Regions from separate parts of the Brevibacterium sp. R8603A2 genome, predicted to be linked through region 2. Evidence: predicted binding sites of a transcription regulator. Region 2 holds the regulator's gene; each other region holds the start of a gene.
The links. The regulator LexA, encoded in region 2, represses DNA repair genes until DNA is damaged. The targets are predictions, from matches to a motif close to TCGAACANNTGTTCGA.
Positions count from the first base shown of each region.

Region 1: the regulator LexA is predicted to act here: its motif matches at 2,631-2,646, upstream of MTQ12_RS05640 (HNH endonuclease signature motif containing protein).
Region 3: the regulator LexA is predicted to act here: its motif matches at 2,257-2,272, upstream of MTQ12_RS03855 (HNH endonuclease signature motif containing protein).

Region 1 is NZ_JALLGN010000004.1:197,402-201,488, forward strand. It holds gene MTQ12_RS05640 (HNH endonuclease signature motif containing protein) at 241-2,487, opposite strand; gene MTQ12_RS05645 (primosomal protein N') at 3,303-4,087, opposite strand, start outside.
Region 2 is NZ_JALLGN010000002.1:52,588-56,674, reverse strand. It holds gene MTQ12_RS02595 (ATP-dependent DNA helicase) at 1-1,242, shown strand, start outside; gene lexA (transcriptional repressor LexA) at 1,385-2,137, opposite strand; gene MTQ12_RS02585 (LysM peptidoglycan-binding domain-containing protein) at 2,420-2,779, shown strand; gene MTQ12_RS02580 (histidinol-phosphate transaminase) at 2,789-4,051, shown strand; gene hisB (imidazoleglycerol-phosphate dehydratase HisB) at 4,048-4,087, shown strand, end outside.
Region 3 is NZ_JALLGN010000003.1:66,479-70,565, reverse strand. It holds gene MTQ12_RS03860 (isochorismatase family protein) at 1-312, shown strand, start outside; gene MTQ12_RS03855 (HNH endonuclease signature motif containing protein) at 434-2,149, opposite strand; gene MTQ12_RS03850 (glycine betaine ABC transporter substrate-binding protein) at 2,387-3,397, opposite strand; gene MTQ12_RS03845 (ABC transporter permease subunit) at 3,504-4,087, opposite strand, start outside.

The sequences.
Region 1 (4,087 bases), on a different contig from region 2:
CGGGAGTCGCACTGGGACAAGCCCTCACTCGATTCTCTCATCGTCGGAGCTCCGGTTCCAGGGGATCAGGCACTGGAAAGTGTCGTCGCCCGATCCATCCCGGAAGAGCGGCGGTGATCCGAGGGCGCTGTCCCCAGAAGAGCACTGTCTTTGGAGGGGCGGTGGCTCTCACAAGGGCTGTGGGTCTCTGATAGGTTGCGGGCCTCACATGGGCGGTGGCTCTCATAAGATCGGCGGGTCTCAGAAGGGCGGCGGGTCGTCGTCGGCGTGCCACCAGGGGTCACTGCCACCGGCGGGAGGACCGGTCGATGCTTCGCCCGCACTCCCGGTGTCGGTATCGTTTGCGAGTCGCTCGACCGCCGGCGTTCTCATCACCGATCCCCCAGCGGACCGATCTGCACTGGCCGATCTTCCGGTGACTGACCCTCCGGAGACCGACACACCCAGGACAGTCGCTCCGGAACCGGGCTCCGCGTGCGCTGCGCCACTGTTCCTGCGGTCGGGCTGGCAGTCTGTCGCAACGCCGGTGTGCGCGAGGCGATCGCTGTTCCTGCTGTTCGCAGTTGTGCTGTCGACGGACGCGGCGGGTTGCGGCCGGGTGGAATCCGGCCAGGGGTCGGCCGACTCGGTGTCATCGATATCAGACTGGGGCGCCTTCTCCCAGCACTCCCAGGGATCGATGACGACAGAAGCACGAGAGCTGCGCGACGCGGTGCCGTCCGGTTCGCGGTCCGGCGGGCCGTCATCAGGGTCACGCGGGGGTCCGCCATCGGGACGATCCGGTGGGTCGTCATCGGGGTCGTCCGGTGTTCCGGTGCTCGGGCCGTCGGGTGGCCTCTCTTGGGATGTGCTCCGTGGCGGGTCGGGCTTGTCGGGGTTGGTCAGGCCGAGGAGGCGGCGGGTGATGCGCGCGGCTTCGCGATCGGCGGGCCTGTCGGCCGGTGTGGTGGTGTGGGTGATGCCGTGGGCGAATTGCCAGCAGATGAGTCCGTCGGCGGTGCGGTGCAGGCGCAGGATCCGTTCGGTCTTCATCTGGTGGTGCTGCTTGCACAGGGGGTGGAGGTTGTCGAAGTCCGTCCGCCCGCCACGAGCAGGAGCGGCGTGGTCGAAGGGGGTGATGTGGTCGGCCTCGCTGGTCTCGGCCCGCCGCGTGCAGCCCGGGGCGGTGCACCAGGCCCAGGTCTGGTTCAGCGTGGTGCGCATCCCGGCCGGCAGCGTGTAGGACTGCGCGATCTCGGGGCAGATGGCGCCGGTGGTGGGGTCGGTGAGGATGCGGATGAATTTCTCCGACCCGGCGGCGAGTCTGCGGGCGAGGTCGGCGGGGATGGGGGTGCCGTCGGACCAGGTGCCGGGCAGTGTGGCGTGTCCGGTGAGGGTGAGGAAGGGGACGGTGATGACGACGGTGGCCTGTCTGCGCAGCCAGTCCTGATTCGACGGACACGTCACCGTGACATGTTGCCGCACGCGCCCGTCCGGGCCTGCTTCACCTGCATCGGTATCACCGGTGGAGGGGAAGAGTCCTGGATTCGGATCTGCGGTACTCCCCTCAGCAGTGAACGCGCCTGCGTCCTGGCTGCAGGCGTCGTCGGAACCGGCGGTGTCGTTCGGGGTGGTGATCTCGACGTGGGTGCTCGGGGCGGTGGCGGTGAGGAGGTCGAACATCAGCTGCGGGATGGTGCGGTCGTCTGCGATCTGCGCCCCGGCCGGGAGCTGCTCACCGAACGTCGAGGCGTGGGCGGCCCGGATCGCGCGGGCGGTGGCCTCGAGGCGGCGGTGCAGGGCGTGCAGGGGCTCGAGGGGACCGGTGAGGAGTAGACGTCCTTCCCGGGCATCGCTGCGCCAGAAATCGACCCGCCGGTTCTCCCGCACTTGCTCCTCCTGCTCCTCGTCATCGGTGAGCATCCGGATGAGCTCGTTGACCGCCCGGCAATAGGCTTCCCACGACAGATCGGGACGCAGTGCGGTGATCCCCGCATCGAGCGCTGCGAGTTTCTCATCCCCGAGTCGGTGAGCGCGGCGGGCGGCGTACTGCAGGCGTTCGTAGCGCAGGATTCCGGTGGTGGCGCGGTCGTGGCAGGCCCGCAGGCTGAACGTCGCGATGAGTGCTTCGCGGGCGGCGGTGTAGGCGCGTGTGATGGTGGTGTCGAGGACCGCGGCGAGACAGGTGAGGTGTTCGCCGGTGACGCGTTCGAGCACCCAGTGGGCGAGCGACCCATCGGCAGGCAGGCCGTAGCGGTCCCGCCCGCACCCCGGGCAGCCGGTTCCGGTGCAGGTGGTGCAGTCGGGGGTGGGGGTGAGGTCGAGGCATTCCTCGATGATGGTATCGGCGATGAGCTGCATCCGGGCGAGCATCACCCGATCATGGGCGGCCACCGAGTCCCGCAGCCGAATGAGTGCAGGACGCTCTCCGAAGGGGTGACCGGCAGGGTCGCGGGGATCGGGGTCGCCGGGGTCGGTGCTGTCGGGGTGGACGGTGGGTGCGGTCATCGGAGGTCACCTCCTTCGGGGACGGGTGTCGGGAATCGATCGGGGAACGGGTACGGGACAGTGGATACTGGGGTTTGGTCGGGTGTGCTGTGCGAGTGGTTCCAGGCTATCGGGACCCACGGACACAGAATGGGCTGAAAGCGTCGAAAAGCCGTGTTATCCACAGGGTGTTCGATATTAATCTGAATATTCTTTCGCCTGCATCATCGATTGTGGAAACCCATTCCACTCTGCGCAGGGACGCCGCTAGAAATGAAGGGTCAGATTGCGAGGCGAGCAATCCGACAGCCACAGATGGACCCTGCCGGATCCGACCGCACGGATCGGCTCCATGACACAGCCCCGGACGACTCCCCCGATACGAGGACAGCTCTGCCCGGTTCACGGCGCCCCCGGCACCACGACAGCCCGACCCAGCGCGCGAGCCCCATGACTGGAGATATCCAGAGAACGTACGCGACTCCCCGGCTTCCCGAAACCGCGAGCAACTGCGGGCAATATCTCCGGTCGGCCCAAACACAGCCCCGGACGACTCCCCCGACCTGAGGACACCTCGGTCCGGTTCATGGTTCCCGGGCCTCACGGTTCCCCGACTCGTCACCCGGCCGAGACCGCCGAGCGGCACAGGCACCGGCAGGCGCATTCAGTCAGTCTCCCCACCCGGTGACTCAAGACAGCGCCTCACGGTGACGCTCGAAGATGGCGACTCGAGCGGGCGCCTCAAGGTGGCAGTTCGAACTGGCAGCTCGAACCGGCGACTCGAGCCGCCGCGCCTCAAGCCGCCGCGCCTCGGACCCAGCGCGCCCGCCCCGCGCCTACAGCGCGTCGGGGTCGTCGACGCGGACCGCGACGATGTCGGCTCCGCGCATCGACCGCGATGCGACCTCTGCGGCGAGGCGCGTCGTCACTGCGCGGCCGTCGGCGATCGTGAAGCCCACGACGACCGAGTACGGCTCGTCCTCCGCGATGAGCTCGCGCACCTCGGCGGTCTCCCGCAGCACCGCGATGACCTCTCCCACGGCCTCGCGCCCGCCGCTGATCGTCACCGTCCGCGCCGCCGGCGGCAGCCCGAGCGCGGCCCGGTCCGCGGACTGCTCCGCCGCCCACGGGATGGGCTCGAACCGGCTCACCACACGCTGCACCGCCTCGTCCTCGTCGAGCAGCAGCACCCGGCCACCCGCGGAGTGCGATCGCACGAGCGAGGCACCGCGCAGGCGACGCGCGATCGCCTGCTCCGTCGAACGGAGCCCCGGCCCCGGCCACAGCGTGTCGAGCAGCAGCGCCGAGGCGTACCCGCCTTCGACATAGGGCTCCGCACCGGTCGTCGCGACGACGATGCTCGGCTCCGGATCCACCGCGCCGAGCACCCGGTCACCGCCGGACCGGACGATGAGTGCGCCCGGGAACGCCCTTCCGAGCTCCTCGTACACCTTGTCGAGCCCGCTCACCACCGAGCGCACGGCGGTCGCGGAGCACTCCCGGCACGTCACCGAATCGGCCCGGTACCCGCATCGCCGGCACGCGAAGGGGCCCAGGATCGAGGCGGCGGTGAGCTTCGACTCGCACTGCGGACAGCGGGTCACCGTCCGACAGCGGGCGC
Region 2 (4,087 bases):
GACGAGGCCCACGAGCTGCGCGACCGGGTGACGAACGCGCTCTCCGGTTCGCTCACCGTCGCCATGCTCCACGCCGCCGCGCAGGCCGCGCGGAAGAACACCGCCGTGCAGGACGGGGTGATCGGGCTCCTCGAGACCGCCGCCTCCGCCTTCGACAAGGCGCTCCAGGCGACCACCGAGGGGTTGCTCCAGGTCTGGCCCGGAGCGCTCACCACCGCCGTCATCGCCGTCCGCGACGCCGCCCGGCAGATCATCGCCGAGGCCGGTCGCGGCACCGAGTCCAAGGAGGCCGACGCCGGCCTGCAGATGGCCCGGGCCCGCCTCCAGGAGGTGTTCGAGCTCGCCGAGCGGATGAGCGAGCTCGCCGACAACGACGTCACCTGGGTCACCCGCTCGACCTTCCGGGAGACGGAGACCGTCTCCCTCGTCGTCGCTCCGCTCAGCGTCGCCGGCACCATGCGCAACGGGATCTTCGCCGAGTCCACCGTCGTCGCCACCTCGGCGACCCTGGCACTCGGCGGCCGGTTCGAGCCCGTGGCCGCCTCGCTCGGCCTCGCCGGTCCCGAGGCGCCCCGGTACGACGCGATCGACGTCGGCTCCCCGTTCGACTATCCCAAGCAGGCGATCCTCTACGTCGCCTCCGGGCTGCCCCGACCGGCGCGCAGCGGGCTCAACGAGGAGATGATCGCCGAGCTGCGCGAGCTCGTCACCGCCTCACGCGGCGGTGCGCTCGGACTGTTCTCCTCCCGCTTCGCCGCCGAGCAGGCCGCGACGGCCCTGCGCGAGACGCTCGACACCCCGGTGCTGCTCCAGGGGGAGGAGTCGCTCGCCGCGCTCGTCGCTCGATTCTCCGCGGAGGACGACACCTCGCTGTTCGGCACGATGTCGCTGTGGCAGGGGGTCGACGTGCCGGGCCGCACATGCCGGCTCGTCGTCATCGACCGGATCCCGTTCCCGCGCCCCGACGACCCCCTCACCCGTGCGCGCACGCAGGCCGCCGAGCGGAACCGCGCCAACGGCTTCATGACGGTCAGCGCCACCCACGCCGCGCTCCGGCTCGCGCAGGGGGTCGGCCGGCTCATCCGTACCACCGACGACCGCGGCGTGGTCGCCGTGCTCGACTCCCGGCTGCGCACCGCGCGTTACGGAGGCTTCCTCGCCGATTCGCTGCCCCCGATGTGGCGCACCGAGGACGGCGCGGCCGTGCGCTCCGCCCTCTCCCGCCTCGCCGAGCAGGACTGAGGCCGACCGCCGGGGTACGACGAGGGCGGGATCAGACGAAGTCTGGGTGGGGCGCGGCCGGGCACGACGAGGGCGGAGCACCGATCGGTGCTCCGCCCTCGTGACGCTGCGGACGCGCTGTGCGGTCGGTGTCCAGCAGACCTCAGACCCGCCGGATGACCGCGGTGACGATGCCCATGATCGTGGCGTGGTCGCCGTCGATCGGGTCGTAAATCGGGTTCTGCGGCAGCAGCCACTGCTTGCCGCCGCTGCGCTTGAGCGTCTTGACCGTGGCCTCGTCGTCGAGGAGTGCCGCGACGATCTCGCCGTTCTCCGCCGACTGCTGGCGCCGTACGACCACCCAGTCGCCGTCGCAGATCGCGGCGTCGATCATCGAGTCGCCGGCGACCTGGAGGAGGAAGAGGTCACCGGAGCCGACGACCTGGGTGGGCAGGGCGAAGACGTCCTCGACCGCCTGCTCCGCGGTGATCGGGCCGCCGGCGGCGATCCGCCCGAGCACCGGCACCATCGCCGTGTTCGCCGAACCGGGTTCGGCGGCCGGCGGGGCCTCCTCGGCCGGGTTGACGATCTCGATCGCACGGGGGCGCTTGGGATCGCGGCGCAGGTAGCCGAGGCGCTCGAGCTGGGAGAGCTGGTGGGCGACGCTCGACAGCGACGCCAGACCGGCGGCCTTGCCGATCTCGCGCATGCTCGGCGGGTAGCCGTTGGTGTACACGGCCGACTCGATCGTCTCGAGGACGAGCCGCTGGCGCGGGGTGAGGCGCTGGTCCCCGGCGGCGGCCGAGCCCTCGGGGAGCTCGACGATATCGGCCTGGGTGGCGCGGAAGTCCTCGATCTCGTCGACGACGGCGTCATTGCGCGGGCGTCCTCTGGGGCGTCGTGATTGGGGGCTCATTCCTCTTCCCTTCCCGTTCCTCTCACCGTGCTGCACGACCGGAGCGTCGTGGGCTCCGGTCCCGACCGCGAGGCCGTGTCCGTGCCCGGTGCAACACTTCGAACATAGCCGATCGCGACGTCGTTCGAATCCATTTTCACACACGTGTTCGAGAAATAGTGGACATCCGTTCGATTGTTGTGTTCAATAGTACATGAGTTCGAATCCCCGGACCGCAGTCGCCGCGCATCATCAGTTCGGCGCACCGGCCGGCCTCGGGATCGATGAAGAGGAGGACACCCCATGTCTGCAAACACCGCACCCGCACCCGCACCCGCGGCCGCCACCGTGCTCACCCCGCGCGGTCGCCGCGCCCTGCGCCTGGCCCGCACCCTCGGTCTGGCCCTGTGCGCGCTCGTCATCGGGATCGTCATCACGCTGAGTTCCGGGGCCCAGGCCTCCGCCGGGTCCGCCGCCGGCGCCCCGGCCGGTGCGGGCTTCGACACCGTCGTCGTCGAGGAGGGCGACTCGCTGTGGTCGATCGCACAATCGGTCTCCGGCGGCCAGGACACCCGTGACGTCGTCCTCGACATCGTCGAGGTCAACGGACTCGACCGTCAGGTGGTCCACCCCGGGCAGGAGCTCGCCGTCCCCGGACGATAGACTTCTGCGGTGACGACTCTCGATGATCTCCCGCTCCGGGACGACCTGCGCGGCCGGTCCCCGTACGGCGCCCCGCAGCTCGACGTCCCCGTCCGGCTCAACGTCAACGAGAATTCCCATCCCGTCCCCGCGGAGGTCGTGAGCGCGCTCGAGCACGAGCTCTCCGCGGTGCTCCACGACCTCAACCGCTACCCCGACCGCGAGTTCGACCGCCTGCGCTCCGCGCTCGCCCACTACCTCGACGGGGTGCTCGAGCGTCAGGGAGGCCCTGCCGCCGGAACCGCCGCGCCCGAGCGCACCGACTCCGAGCGCAGTGCCACCGAGAACACCGGCACCGGGCGCATCGACCCGGCGCAGATCTGGGCGGCGAACGGATCGAACGAGGTCCTTGCCCACATCCTCCAGGCCTTCGGCGGTCCGGGCCGCACCGCGCTCGGCTTCACCCCGAGCTACTCGATGCATCCGCTCATCACCGCGTCGACCGGCGCCGTGTGGATCGCCGTCGACCGCGAGGCGGACTTCGGGATCAGCGTCGAGTCCGCGGTGGCCGCCGTGCGCGAGCACCGGCCCGACGTCGTGTTCCTCTGCACCCCGAACAACCCCACCGGCAACGGTCTCGACCTCGCCGTCGTCGAAGCCGTGCTCGCCGCGAGCACCGGCATCGTCATCGTCGACGAGGCCTATGCCGAATTCGCGCGACCCGGATTCCGCACCGCGCTCACGCTCCTCCCGGACCACCCCCGGCTCATCGTGTCGCGCACGATGAGCAAGGCCTTCGCCTTCGCGGGCGTGCGCCTCGGGTACGCCGTCGCACACCCGGCCGTGATCGACGCGCTGCGCCTCGTGCGGCTGCCCTACCACCTGTCCGCGCTGACACAGGCCGCCGCCTGCGCCGCGCTCGCCCACGCCCCCGCACTGCTCGCCACCGTCGACGCGCTCGTCGAGCAGCGCGAGCGCATGGCCGCCGCCCTGCTCGACGCCGGCTTCACCGTGGTGCCGAGCGACTCGAACTTCCTCCTGTTCGGCGGCATCGCCGAGCCCCACGCCCTGTGGCAGGACCTCCTCGACGCCGGCGTCCTCGTCCGCGACACCGGGATCCCCGGTCACCTGCGCGTCAACGCCGGCACCGCCGAGGAGACCGACGCCTTCATCGATGCCGTGCACCGGGTGCTCGAGAGCACCCCGGAGCACCTCGCCGTCCCCACTCAGATCCCCGCCGGCCCGCCCGCCGGCGCCGCCCCCCGTACAGCAAAGGACCAGGACCCCGCATGACCGAACGCCAGGCCTCGGCACACCGTGCGACGAGCG
Region 3 (4,087 bases), on a different contig from region 2:
CTGCCGGAGTCGGTGTTCGAGGTCGGGGACGACCTGGGCCTGGTGTCGGAGTCCGCCGACGCATTCGACGGTGTCGATGATCTGGCGGCGGGTCTCCATGACCTCGCGGTCGACCGGATCATCATCGGCGGCGTCGACGTCCAGGAGGCCATCCGTCACACCGCGATGGCGGCGCTGGCGTGCAACTTCGATGTGATCGTCCTCGCCGATGGCACCCGCGATCTTTCCGGTACGCCGGTCGAGTGGCTCTCCGACGCCGAGGAGTCCGGCGCGATGATCAAGGACGTCGCCGACGTCTGGCTGCGGATGTGACGCTCTGTCTCCTTGAGCGACCGGCCCGCGCTTTGAGCGACTGCACGCGCTCAGGACTGAGTGACACCCGCTCTCAGATCTGAGGGACCGCACGCGCACAGAGCTGAGCGACCCCACGCTCTCAGAACGGCGGCACATCGTCGTCCCATGATCGTCGGCGTGCTTCCTCTCTGCCGTTCGCTCCGGACGGGGTGCTGACGAGTGCGGCGGGGAGCTCGAGGAGCCGAGCGCGGAAGCGGGAGTGGAAGACCGGTTCGCGGAAGGCATCGAGATATCCCGGCGGGCGCCAGGCGGGCAGCCCGTCGATCATCACGGCCTCCCAGCCCCATCGCTCGTGCTGGTGGTGGTGGAAGGCGCAGACGAGGGTGAGGTTCTCGGTGTCGGTCGGCCCTCCGCGGGCGTGGGGAACGATGTGGTGGGCGTCGCACCAGCCGGCGGGCATGTCGCAGTCGGGGAAGGTGCACCCGTGGTCGCGTGCGGTGAGGCAGACCATCTGCTTCTTGTTCGCGAAGCGGTTCTCGGTGCGCATCTCGACCTTCTCGGTGCCCGGCTTGGTCGAGTGGTAGAAGAATTGACCGCCGGCTGACAGCGCGAGCAGATCCTCGAGCCGGATCGGGGTCCCGGCCTGGGTCTCGACCTCTCCGCGGCCCCGGGCCATCTGCTCTGCTGTCGCGCTGACGATGAGAGCGAACCCGGGGCCGTGCTGCGTGCGATCACGGGCGACGGAGGTCATGAGCTGTGAGAAGCGCTCGTGCCGGCGGACGCCGTCGGGGCGGCGATCAGGCTCCACATGATGATGGGCCGGCTCTCCGTCCCGCGTGACACCCGTGGCCGATGGAGTGAGGAAGCTCCATCCGGCGGGTGAATCTGCTGCTTCTGCTGTGCGCGGAGGGATGTCTGCGGTCGTTCCGTCACCACCGCTCGGGGGTGAGGCTCCGTCACCACCGCTCGGGGGTGAGGCTCCGTCACCACCGCTCGGGGGTGAGGATTCGCAGGAGCCCGCGTCAATCGATCCTGGCGTGCCTGATCGCGGATCCCCTGAGCGCTGGTCCGCGCGGTCGGCGGACCGGTCGGTGAGCAGTGCGTGCAGGGCGGTGCCGGTCGCGGGAGTGAGCAGTCCGGTGAGCGACCAGTCGCCGTTCTTCCGCGAGGACAGCGTCACGTGGTAGCGGTCGGGGTGCGTGCGCTCGCTCGGCATCTCCCCATCCGGATCGAGGCGATCGAGCACCCGTCGGTTGAGGGTGGGGATGTCGGCGACCTGCACCGTGTTGAGGTTCTCGGCGAACAGCCGGTCGATCGTCGGAGCTTCGGCTTCCCACACCGTCGACGGCAGTTCGTGTGCGACCCGGGCGGCACCGGTGACCTGGCAGGCGGAGAAGGTGCCGGAGTGGATGCCTTCGGCGAGTGCGGGCATCTCCGGTTCCATGCTCTCCCCGGTCAGGCTCGTACGCGAACCGACTGCCTCCGACAGTCGCAGCCGCCTCTGCGCCTCCCCGCCGGAGATGCGCAGCTTCTCCCGCAGCAGCGAGCGAGTGCTGCGCGCGCCATAGGCAGCGGTATCGGATTCACGGGAGAACTGGGCGGTGAGTTCGGCCGACAGGCCATCGAGGCGGCGACGCAGGTCCTCGATCCCACGCAGACCGGCGAGCATGTCCGACGCGCTGAGGCTGCGGGCGTGCGCCCGGATGTCGGCCGCGAGGCGGGTGATGGCGGTGATCGATTCGAGGACCTCGGGAAAGCCTGCGGTGATCGCGCTGAGGTCCGATTCGGAGACCAGCGCCGGTGAAGGACGCGTGTGGCGGCTGCGGTAGCCCGTGGGCTCATGCACAGTGAGCATCGCCGTCGCTTCCTCTACGCATTCCGATCCAATCGTCATCGAATGAATAATGTGTTCGAATCATACGACCATGCTAGCCGATGGAATCGAACAGTGCAAGGGTATATTCGAACAGAGTTTCGCGCGGCAGGATTCATCCACCGGATGCTGTGGAGAGCAGCTGTCGGAACGGCCCTGCACACGGAACGGCCCTGCAGCGTGACGCTGCAGGGCCGTTCCTCGTCGGTCGGGTCGGGATCAGCCGGCCATCGAGCCCGACTTCCAGTTCTCGAAGAACTCGGCGTTGTCGCCGGCCCACTCCTCCACGGCACCGTCGAGGTCCTCACCGTTGTAGTTCTCCTCGGAGAACATGACGTTCTCGAGGCTGGAGAGGGCTTCGTCGTCGATGACGAGGTTCTTCAGCAGCTGACCGGCCTTCGGGTGGTCGTCGCTGAATCCGGAGCGGGTGAAGTTGTAGATGAGCTCGGCCTCGCCCATCGCACCCTCGGGATCTTCGAGGTCACGGACCGGGAAGGCGTCGTAGGCCCAGTGCGGACGCCACAGGGTGACGAGGATGTTGTCCCCGCTGTCGGTCGCCTTCTTGAGTTCCGAGAGCATCGCCGGGGTCGACGACACGATGAACTCGTAGTCCTCGAGGCCGTACGTCGGGATGGCGGACTCCTCGGTGGTCTTCGTCAGGCCTGCGCCCGCCTCGATGCCGACGATCCGGTTGCCGTACTCGTCGCCCATCTCCGCGAGGTCGGCGATCGACTGGGCCGGCGAGTCCTCGTTCACGGCGAGCGTGAGCTTGGCGTTGTCGTACCAGCACCCGTGCGCCTCGATGTCCTCGCCGTACTGCTCGAGGTAGTCGGCGTGGGTCAGGGGCAGCCAGCCGTCGAGGATGACGTCGATGTCGCCCTCGGCGAGGCCGGTGTAGCCCGGCCCGGCCTGGAACGACTGGACGTCGGCGGTGTAGCCGTCCTGTTCGAGGAGGTACTTGTAGAGGTGGGCCGCGGCGAAGGACTCGTCCCAGCCGTCGAAGGCGCCGATGGTGATGTCGGTGTCCGAATCGGCTTCCATCGAGCTGGTGTCCGCGGACTCCTCACCCGGAGTGCAGTCGGACCAGTCGACCTCGGAGCCGCCGCCGGCGGCGGTCTCGTCTCCGCCTCCTCCGGAATTTCCGCCCTCGTTCGAGACGCCGCAGGCGGTGAGTGCGAGCACGGAGGCGGCGAGGACGCCGCCGACCTTGGACATCGTGGTGAGTTTCATGGTTCCTCCTCGGTGGATCGGATGCTGGTATCGGAAGATGGTCAGTGCGATGGGGCTGAAGAGCCGCGCAGCGAGCACCGGGGTCGGCGCCCGTGCCCGGGTCGAGTCATGCGGATCGAGCCCGCTCGAGGGCGGAGCGGTTGCCGAGCGCGGCGGTGACACGGTCGAGGTAGACGGCGATGATGACGACGGCGAGCCCGGCCTCGACACCGAGAGCGATGTTGAGCGAGCTGATCGAGGAGATCACCGCACCGCCGAGGCCCTGCGCTCCGGCCATGCCGGCGAGGACGACCATCGACAGGGCGAGCATGATCACCTGATTGATGCCCGCCATGATCGTCGGCATCGCCAGGGGCAGCTGGATCCGGGAGAGGATGTGCCCGTCCGAGGCGCCGAACGCCTGTCCGGCCTCGACGACCTCGGGATCGACCTGGCGGATCGCCAGCTCGGTGAGGCGCACTCCCGGGGGCAGCGCGAAGATGATCGTGGCGATCGCTCCCGGGACCTGGCCGATGCCGAAGATCACGATGATCGGCACGAGGTAGGCGAGTGCCGGCATCGACTGCATGAAGTCGAGGACCGGCTTGAGGATCGTCGAGACGATGTCCGACTTGGCGGCGAGGATGCCGAGCGGGATCGAGATCGCGACTGCGATGAGGACGGCGACGATGACGAGAGCGAGCGTCGACA